Regions from separate parts of the Methylobacterium sp. B1 genome, predicted to be linked through region 1. Evidence: predicted binding sites of a transcription regulator. Region 1 holds the regulator's gene; each other region holds the start of a gene.
What was found. Region 1 encodes LexA, which represses DNA repair genes until DNA is damaged. Its sites were predicted from a motif close to TGTTCNNNNTGTGTTCNG; they were not measured.
Positions count from the first base shown of each region.

Region 2: dinB (DNA polymerase IV) is a predicted target of LexA. The motif match lies at 1,728-1,745, and genes of this name have one in related genera.
Region 3: parE (DNA topoisomerase IV subunit B) is a predicted target of LexA. The motif match lies at 2,052-2,069, and genes of this name have one in related genera.

Region 1 is NZ_BACT01000318.1:1,936-5,206, forward strand. It holds gene I53_RS09295 (divalent metal cation transporter) at 1-377, opposite strand, end outside; gene I53_RS09300 (hypothetical protein) at 458-673, shown strand; gene I53_RS09305 (hypothetical protein) at 692-1,138, opposite strand; gene lexA (transcriptional repressor LexA) at 1,389-2,126, shown strand; partial or broken gene I53_RS09315 (ComEC/Rec2 family competence protein) at 2,120-3,271, opposite strand, start outside.
Region 2 is NZ_BACT01000394.1:881-4,151, forward strand. It holds gene I53_RS11460 (hypothetical protein) at 1-150, shown strand, start outside; gene I53_RS11465 (hypothetical protein) at 202-429, opposite strand; gene dinB (DNA polymerase IV) at 622-1,704, opposite strand; gene rimO (30S ribosomal protein S12 methylthiotransferase RimO) at 1,848-3,209, opposite strand.
Region 3 is NZ_BACT01000307.1:1,404-4,674, reverse strand. It holds gene parE (DNA topoisomerase IV subunit B) at 1-1,957, opposite strand, end outside; gene I53_RS09005 (hypothetical protein) at 2,317-2,505, shown strand; partial or broken gene topA (type I DNA topoisomerase) at 2,686-3,271, opposite strand, start outside.

The DNA.
Region 1 (3,271 bases):
CCGAGGCTCACGAGCCGCGGCACCCCGAACAGGTCCCCGATGCCGGCGATGCCGGAGAATTCCGTGACGATGGCGCCGATGCCGGCGACCACGAGGCCGCCGTACGAGATCCAGGCCCAGGCCGGCCCGTAGCGCTCCCGGATCAGCGCGCCGTGGCCGCGTCCGGTGGCGGTCCCGAGTCGCACCGTCAGCTCCTGGACGACGTACAGGATCGGCACCAGCAGGATCTGGAGGAGCAGGAGCGAATAGCCCCAGCGCGCCCCGCTCTGGGCCGCCGTGAGGAGGCTTCCGACATCCGTATCGGCCAGCATCACCACGAGTCCCGGGCCTGCGGCCTTGAGGTAAGCGGACAGGCGAGGCAGGGAAGCGCTGGGCACGGCTCGGGAACAGTCCCGCGCACGGCCGGTTCCGGCGGGCGCCTGCGGCGTTTTCCCGGGGCAGGCGGGAGGAACATGTGATGGCGGAGAGCACGGATCGGGGCTCCGGCTGGAGCCTGCAGGCGACCGCCGTGCCCGACGGGGTGCGCCTGGAACTCGCCCTGGCCGACCTCGGCGGCGCGCCGGTCACCGCCGCGATCGTTCTCGACCGGGCGGAAGCCCGGGCCTTCGCCCGCGCCCTGCTCGCCGCCGCCGGCGACGCGGCGGAACGGACCTTCCCGAAGCCGGGCGCCTGACGGCGCGCCGCCGGTCGGTCAGCGGGCGAGACCGGGATTGCGGCCGGGCAGGCGGGGGACCACGGTGCCACGCTTCTCGATCGGCGTGTCGCAGGCGTAGGCGAACTCGGTCTTCAGCGGATCGAACACGGTCTCGCCGGTGATCCGGCAATCCTCGCGCACGGTCTCGTCGAGATAGGCCCGGGCGGCGGTGCGGAAGCGCTTCACCCGGGTGGCGTCCGGCTCCGGATCGATCCGGGCCTCGCTCAGGTTGCAGCCGGTATATTCGCGCAGGGCGTTCGAGACGATCAGCATCCGGCGCATCTGCCGGTTGTCGTAGACCTCGTAGGGCTCCTTGCAGCCGATCGTCACCACCTGGGGGGTGAGCGCCACGTAGTTCCGCGAGATGTAGGAGAACCCGGTGGTGCAGCCGGCGAGGCCGAGGGCGGCGAGGCCGAGGGGCAGCAGAGCTGCGGGTCGTCGCATCCTCGTCATCCCAAGAGGGTCCCAGCCCGCGGCCCGGATCCGCCGCCTTCCCGGCGGGGCGCCGCGGTGCATTGAAACGGCTCCGCTTGCGCCGTCAATGCGTTTCTCGACCTTGCTCCCGCGAGCGCGGAGCGACGCGCCAAGCGTAGCGGTGCCGCCCTTGCGGAACACTTGCGGAACGTTTAACCTGTTCGTGATTTGTTTCAGAGACCGTCACGGGGCGGTCTGCCAAGCCGCGAGTCCCCCTTCGATGCTCACGCGCAAGCAGCTGGACCTCCTGCGTTTCATCCAGAGCCGGATGCAGGAATGCGGCGTCCCGCCGTCCTTCGACGAGATGAAGGACGCCCTCGACCTCAAGTCGAAATCCGGCATCCACCGGCTGATCACGGCCCTGGAGGAGCGCGGCTTCCTCCGGCGCCTGCCGAATCGGGCGCGCGCCATCGAGGTGATCCGCATCCCCGAGAGCCTGAGCCAGACGGTCCCATCTTCGGCCCCATCTTCGGCCCCGGCCGAGCCGCGCCGTTTCACCCCGAGCGTGGTCGAGGGCGGCAAGTCCAAGCCGCCGCCGGCCCCGGCCAGCACACGGATGATCGACGACGCCGGTCGTGCCATTTCGATCCCGGTGATGGGCCGGATCGCCGCCGGTACGCCGGTCTCGGCGATCCAGAACCAGAGCCATGCCATCACCCTGTCGCCGGATTTCGTGGCCGGCGGCGAGCACTACGCCCTGGAGGTGCGCGGCGACTCGATGGTTGAGGCCGGCATCCTCGACGGCGACCTCGTGGTGATCCGCAAGCAGGACACGGCCAATACCGGCGACATCATCGTGGCGCTGATCGACGACGAGGAAGCGACGCTCAAGCGTCTGCGCCGCCGCGGCTCCTCGATCGCCCTGGAAGCCGCCAACCCGGCCTACGAGACGCGCGTCCTCGGGCCCGACCGGGTCCGGATCCAGGGCCGCCTCGTCAGCCTCGTCCGCCGCTACTGAAGCGGCTCGGCCGGCGCGTCGCCGGGGGCGAGGTCCCCGCCCGACGCATCGGTTTCCGGAGGCGTTGTCGCCCCGTCGTCAGAGGCGCGGGCCTCCGCGGAGGGCGCGGTGACCGGTTGTGGCGGCCCCGACCCGTGTCCCGAGCGTGGTCGCCAGGGCACGGCGCGGCCATCGGCCCGGGCGTGACGGGCGACGAAGCTCTCGCCGTCGGACCTGAGGGCGACGGCGCCCTGGGCGGCCAGGACGCGCCGGTCGATCACCAGGGGGCCGGTTCAGGTCGGAGGGGCCACGAGGCCCGTGATCAGCACCGCGGCGCGGGCGCAATCCTCCGGGAAGGCCCGCCGGTCCCGGACCAGGGCGACCGCCCGTCCGTCCGGCAAGCGCGCGGTGCATCCGAGCCGGTCACAGCGGCCGCTGCCCGATCGGACGATCACTGCCCCGGCTCCCCGTCCGTCGCCGTCCGCCTTCAGCCATTGTTCGAGGACGAAGCCGGACGGGCTGCCGAGGGCTGCGAGCCGTCCGTCCGGCCCCCGCACCGCGGCTCCCGCGCCCTGCCGATCGACATAGAGGTCGTAGCGGTCGGGTCGGGCCGCGACGACGAGCCCGAGCAGGATCGGCGGCACGGCGAGCCAGCGCAGGCGGGAGGCCGGCAACGTCGCCAGCAGCAGGCCCGCGGTCAGCAGGAACAGCGCCGCGGTGCCGAAGGCCGGCACGACCACGATGGCCCGCTCGAACCCGGCGATCCACTGGGAGACGGCGAGCATGCCCCCCACCGCCTGACCCATCAGCCACCAGATCGGGCGGTCGAGGGCCAAGGGATAGGCGAGGATCCCGATCACCGCGGAGGGCATCACCACGAGGGAGACGAGCGGCAGGGTCAGGGCGTTGCCGACGAGGCCGAAGGGCTGGATCGTCTGGAAATGGTAGGTGGCGAAGGGTGCGGTCGCGACCTGCGCCACCAGGGTCGTGGCCAGGGTCCCGGTGACCGCCGAGAGGCTGCTACCGACGAGCCGACCGAGCCGGCCCGCCCCGGGGCGCACGAACAGCCGCCCGTCGATCAGCCGCGCGCAGGCGATCAGCCCGGCCACGGCGCCCGAGGACATCTGGAAGCTCGGGCCGAGCAGGCCCTCCGGCTCCCGGGCCAG
Region 2 (3,271 bases), on a different contig from region 1:
GGCAATCCCGGGATCGGCACGTCGAAGGGGATGAGCGGCGCCGACCCGGCGGATCTGCAGGCGGATTCCACCTTCGAGGGCGACGTCGACAACGAGACGAAGCGCGACGGCGGCGTCGACCCGGACCACCGGCCGCGCAAGAACGCCTGACCGAGCCGGCGTGACGGCACGCCCGGGCCGGCCCGGCCCGGGCGATCCCGGTCAGCGGGCGCGGGCCGGCGGCTTCGGCCGCTGCGGCGCCGGCCCGGTCGCGAACCCGGCGGACGGGCCGCCCGCCGGGACGTAGAGCTGGGCGGGGCTCGCGGTGTAGCCCAGGAGCTGCGCCGCGTTGGCGGCCCCGAAGGCGGCGGTGCCGTCGGCGCGGGCGGCGCCCACCGGGACGGTCAGCAGGAGCGCGGCGAACAGGGCCAGGACGGCGGGCTTCGACATGGGACGGACCCTTCGGTGCGCGCGGTCCCGGCGAATGCCGGTCCGCGCCGGATGGATCCCATGTGGGGGCGGCCGCGCGGGCCCGGCGTGCGCGACCGCACGACGATCCCGCGTCGCATCAGCGCGGGCCGCGCGACGGCGCTCCGCGACAGGGCCCCGCGACGGGGCGCCGCCCCGCGACGGGGCGCCCCGTCAGAGCGCCAGCCCGAGCTGGAGCGGCGCCTCGGGCGCGTCCTGCGCGAAGCCCGACAGCGACACCCCGATCAGCCGCGCGCTGCGCCGCAGGGGGAACAGGCCGGCGAGCAGGTCGAGGCCGATCCGCTCCAGATTGGCCCGGTCGGCCACGGGAACGGTGAGCGATTTCGCCCGGGTAACCTGGGCGAAATCCGAGAACTTCAGTTTCAGGGTCACGGTCCGGGCGCGCATCCCCTTGGCCTCGGCCCCCGCCCAGACCTTGTCGAACAGCGGCGCCAGCCGGGCGGCCAGGACCTCGAAGGCCGCCGTATCCTCCGAGAAGGTGGTCTCCGCCCCGATCGACTTGCGCACCCGGTGGGCGCGGACCGGCCGCTCGTCGATCCCCCGGGCGACCGCGTGGTAGTAGGCGCCCGCGGAGCCGAAGGTCTCGCGCAGGCGCTCCGGCGTCCAGGCGCGGAGATCCGCCCCGGTCTCGATCCCGAGCCGCTTCATCTTCGCCTCGGTGACCGGACCGACGCCGTGGAACCGGCCGATCGGCAGTTCGGCCACGAAGTCCGGCCCCATGGCGGGGGTGATGACGAACAGGGCGTTCGGCTTCCTGTGGTCGGACGCCACCTTGGCGAGGAACTTGTTGTACGAGACCCCGGCCGAGGCCACGAGCCCGGTGCGCTCCAGGATCTCGGCCCGGATCGCCTTCGCCACGGCCGTCGCCGTCGGCAGGCCCAGGAGGTTCTCGGTGACATCGAGATAGGCCTCGTCGAGGGCCACCGGCTCGATGAGCGGCGTGTGCCGGGCGAAGACCGCGCGGATCTCCTCCGAGACCGCCCGGTAGACCTCGAAGCGCGGCTTCACGAACAGCAGGTCCGGGCAGAGCCGCCGGGCCGTGGCCGACGGCATGGCCGAGCGCACGCCGAACTTGCGCGCCTCGTAGCTCGCCGCCGCCACGACGCCCCGCTCCCGCGAGCCGCCCACCGCCAGGGGCTTGCCGCGCAGGGACGGGTCGTCGCGCTGCTCCACGGAGGCGTAGAACGCGTCCATGTCGATGTGGATGATCTTGCGGAGCGCGACCTCCGGATCCATCGCCGCCTCGGAGATCCGCGGTGAGTTCCTGCTCTGTTCCAAAGACCGCGGTGGGCCAGCGGGGTCAAGCCGCGTCGGAGAGGGCTTCAACAGGAGTCCGGCCCGCGCCCGTCATCGCGAGCGCAGCGAAGACGGGAATAGCCTTACGCCACGCTGCCGTAGAGGTCGTAGGCCTCGGCCCGGTCGATCTTCACGGTGACGATGTCGCCGACCCGCACCGGGCGCCGGAAGGCGGCGTGGACGGTGCCGTCGATCTCCGGCGCGTCGGCCTTGGACCGGCCCCGGGCGACCCCGCCCTCGACGGCATCGACGATGATCGGCAGCCGCTTGCCGACCTTGGCGCGCTGCAGCCGCAGCGCGATGCCGTTCTGCGTCTCCATGAACCGGCGCTTGCGCTCGGCCTTCACCGCCGGCGGCACGAGGTCGCCGAGCGCGTTGGCGGTGGCGCCCGCCACCGGCTCGTACTCGAAGCAGCCGACCCGATCGAGCTTGGCCTCCTGCAGCCAGGCCAGCAACTCCTCGAACTCGGCCTCGGTCTCGCCGGGGAAGCCGACGATGAAGGTCGAGCGGATCGCGAGGTCCGGGCAGGTCTGCCGCCAGCTCCGGATCCGGTCGAGCTGGCGCTCCTGGTTGCCGGGCCGGCGCATGCGCTTGAGCACCGACGGGCTCGCGTGCTGGAGCGGCATGTCGAGGTAGGGGAGCACCTTGCCCTCGGCCATCAGCGGGATGACCTCGTCCACGTGCGGGTAGGGGTAGACGTAGTGGAGCCGCACCCAGGCCCCGAGCTCGCCGAGCTCCTTGGTCAGGTCGTAGAACTTGGCCCGGACCTGCCGGTCGCGCCACGGGCTCTCGGCGTAGCGGATGTCGACGCCGTAGGCGCTGGTGTCCTGCGAGACGACGAGCAGCTCCTTCACGCCGGCCTTCACCAGCTTCTCGGCCTCGCGCAGCACGTCGGCGGCGGGGCGGCTCACGAGGTTCCCGCGCAGGGACGGGATGATGCAGAAGCTGCAGCGGTTGCTGCACCCCTCCGAGATCTTCAGGTAGGCGTAGTGGCGCGGGGTGAGCTTGATCCCCTGCGGCGGCACGAGGTCGAGGAACGGGTCGTGGGCCGGCGGCACCGCCTCGTGGACGGCGGCCACCACCGACTCGTAGGCCTGCGGCCCGGTCACCGCCAGGAGATCCGGATACTTCTCGCGGATCTCCTCCGGCTGCGCGCCCATGCAGCCGGTGACGATCACCCGGCCGTTCTCCGCCATGGCCTCGCCGATGGCCGAGAGCGACTCCGCCTTGGCCGAATCGAGGAAGCCGCAGGTGTTGACGATCACCACGTCGGCGCCGTCGTGCCGGCGGGCCAGCTCGTAGCCCTCGGCGCGCAGGTGGGTGAGGATCCGCTCGGAATCGACCAGCGCCTTCGGGCAGCCCAGCGACACGAACGAGATCTTGGGGGCCGTGATTTTGGATTCGGCTCCGGGAGCGGGGCCGCGGGGAGCAGGCGTGGCGGTCATGGCATTCGGGTCGGACAGGCCCGGCGCGGGCAACCGAGGATCGGTCGCCCGAAGCGCGAGGA
Region 3 (3,271 bases), on a different contig from region 1:
CCTCGTCCAGGACCGCGACGCGCAGCAACGTGCGCTTCTTCGGGTCCATGGTGGTCTCCTTGAGCTGGGCCGGCATCATCTCACCGAGGCCCTTGAACCGCCCGATCTCGACCTTGCCGGCCTTGAACACCGTCTTGATGATCCGCTCTCGGTCGGCGTCGTCCCGGGCATAGGCCACCTTGGAGCCCTGCTGCAGCCGGTAGAGCGGCGGGATCGCGAGGTAGAGATGCCCGCGGTCGATGAGCTTGGGCATCTGGCGGTAGAAAAAGGTGATCAGCAGCGAGGCGATGTGGGCGCCGTCGACGTCGGCGTCCGTCATGATGATCACCTTGTCGTAGCGCAGGTCGGCCTCGCGGAAGGCCGCGCCGGTGCCGCAGCCGAGCGCCAGGGTGAGGTCGGAGATCAGCTGGTTGGCGCCGAGCTTGTCCCGGCTCGCCGAGGCGACGTTGAGGATCTTGCCGCGCAGGGGCAGGATCGCCTGGGTCGCCCGGTCGCGGGCCTGCTTGGCGGAGCCGCCGGCCGAATCGCCCTCGACGATGAAGATCTCCGAGCCGGCGGTGCCGGCGGCCGAGCAATCGGCGAGCTTGCCGGGCAGGCGGAGCTTGCGGGTGGCGCTCTTGCGGGCGACCTCTTTCTCCTGGCGGCGGCGCAGGCGCTCCTCGGCCCGGTCGATCACCCAGTCGAGCAGCTTGTTGGCCTGGGCCGGGGAGGCGGCGAGCCAATGGTCGAAGGCGTCGCGCACCGCCGTCTCGACGATGCGCTGGGCCTCCACGGTGGCGAGCTTGTCCTTGGTCTGGCCCTGGAACTCGGGCTCGCGGATGAAGACCGAGAGCATGGACGCGCAGGTCGCCATGACGTCGTCGGTGGTCACCGCGGTCATGCGCTTGGCCTGGTTCACGCGCTCGGCGTGCTCGCGCAGGCCCCGGAGCAGGGCGACCCGCAGGCCGGCCTCGTGGGTGCCGCCCTCGGGCGTCGGGATGGTGTTGCAGTAGGAATGCGAGAACCCGTCCTCGGCGACCATCCAGGCCACCGCCCATTCCAGCGACCCGTGCGAGCCCGGCTTGGTGATCTTGCCGGAGAACATCGCGTCGGTGACCAGCTCCTTGCCGTCGATGTCGCGGGCGAGATAGTCGCGCAGGCCGTCGGGGAAGCGGTGCACGGCTTCCGCAGGTACGCCCTCCAGCCCCTCGAGGAGGGCGGGGGCGCAGCGCCAGCGGATCTCGACGCCGCCGAACAGGTAGGCCTTCGAACGCGCCATCTTGAACAGGCGGCGCGGGTCGAATTTCAGCGAGCCGAAGATCTGCGCGTCCGGGTGGAAGCGGACCCGGGTGCCGCGCCGGTTCTGCACCCGGCCGATCAGCTCCAGCGCGCCCTGCGCGTGGCCCCGCGAGAAGGTCTGGCGATACAGGGTCTGGTTGCGCGCCACCTCGACCTCGAGGAGGTCGGAGAGCGCGTTCACCACCGAGATGCCGACGCCGTGCAGGCCGCCCGAGGTCTCGTAGACCTTCGAGTCGAACTTACCGCCGGCATGCAGCGTGGTCATGATGACCTCGAGCGCCGACTTGCCGGGAAATTTCGGATGCGGGTCGACCGGGATGCCGCGGCCGTTGTCGGTGACCACGAGGGCACCGGTCTCCTCCAGCTCCACCTCGATGAAGCTGGCATGGCCGGCCACCGCCTCGTCCATGGAGTTGTCGATTACCTCGGCGAAGAGGTGGTGCAGCGCCCGCTCGTCGGTGCCGCCGATATACATGCCGGGGCGGCGCCGGACCGGCTCCAGCCCCTCCAGCACCTCGATGTCGGAGGCGGTGTAGCCGGAATCGGGCTCGGCCGCTGCGAGCGCCGTCACGGAGGCCGTGGCGTCCAGGCGCCGTCGCGGCTCCGGCGCGCGAGAGGGGGCTGTCGAGGCGGCCGCCTTGCCGCCCGGTCCGAACAGGTCGCGGGCCGGATCGCTCACGCGCGGCCTCCGCGGGCGCGGCGCATCGGCCGGCTCGGATTCGCGCAGACGGGTCTTGGGTCGTGGAGCATGCGCCTTCATCCCCGCATGATAGCGGAACAAAACGTAAACATCAAAACCGTTCGCCCCCAGGCGACGCGGCCGCACCATCGCATGCTGCGGCGCCGCGAGCGAGGGCCGGAACCGCCCCGACCCCCGAGGGGGCCAGGCGGCCCGTCATCACGACGTTGCACAACGATGGGTTAAGGCTTTCCCGTGACCAGCCTGTTCGACCTCCACAGGCCGCCGCCGGAACAGACCGGGACGATCGACGTTGACGGCGGAGATAAATCTTGACCGTGGTCAGGGAGCCGCAGCCCATGAGCGATGCCGCGATCGAGGCCCGCCGCCTCACGTTGATCCGCTTCGAGCACGCGGCCGGCGCCGCCTTCGGCTGCGACGACGACGCGGCCGGCGTGCCGCCCGGCCGGGCGCTCATGAATTCCACCACGATCGCGCTGGCGACCTTCGCGACGGCGCTCGCGGCAACCATCACCTACCTCGTCTGAACCGGGCGGCCGGACCCGGAAACCGGGACGTGCATCCCGTTCTCCGCGTCGGTCTGCTCCTGTCCCCCACCGCTGCCGGGAGAGCAGCGCAGGACCGCGTGCCCGCCCTGGACACGGACCGGCGCGGCTGACGCGCCTTGCACCCGGCGAGCGGGTGAAGGCCGCCTGGACCTGTCTGCGTCAGCCGGCGCCCGTCTTCTTGGCCGCGGTCTTCTTGGCGGCGGGCTTCTTCGCTGCCGTCTTCTTGGCCGCCGGCTTGGCGCCGCTCGCCGCGCGCGTCGCGGTCTTCCGGACAGCGCCCCGTTTCGCCGGCTTGCCGCCGCCCGAGGCACGCTTGGCGTTGACCAGGGCGATCCCCTCGTCGAGCGTCAGCGCCTCGGCGCTCATGGTCTTCGGCAGCGTGGCGTTCACCTCGCCGTCGGTGACGTAGGGGCCGTACTTGCCGGCCTTCACCACGAGGTCGCGCCCGCTCGCAGCGTCCGTGCCGAGCGGGCGGCCGGGATCGGCAGCCGGACGGCCGCGGCCGCCGCCCTGCTCCTTGGCGACGATCAGGTCGATGGCGCGGTTGCCGCCGATCTCCAGCACGTCGTCGTCCTTGCCGAGATTGGCGTAGGTCTTCCCATGCTGCACGTAGGGCCCGAACCGGCCGAGATTGGCCAGGATCGGCTCGCCGGTCTCGGGGTGGCGCGCCACCTCGCGGGGCAGCGCCAGCAGCGCCAGCGCCTTCTGCAGGTCGACCGCCGAGGGACTCAGCCCCTTCGGCAGG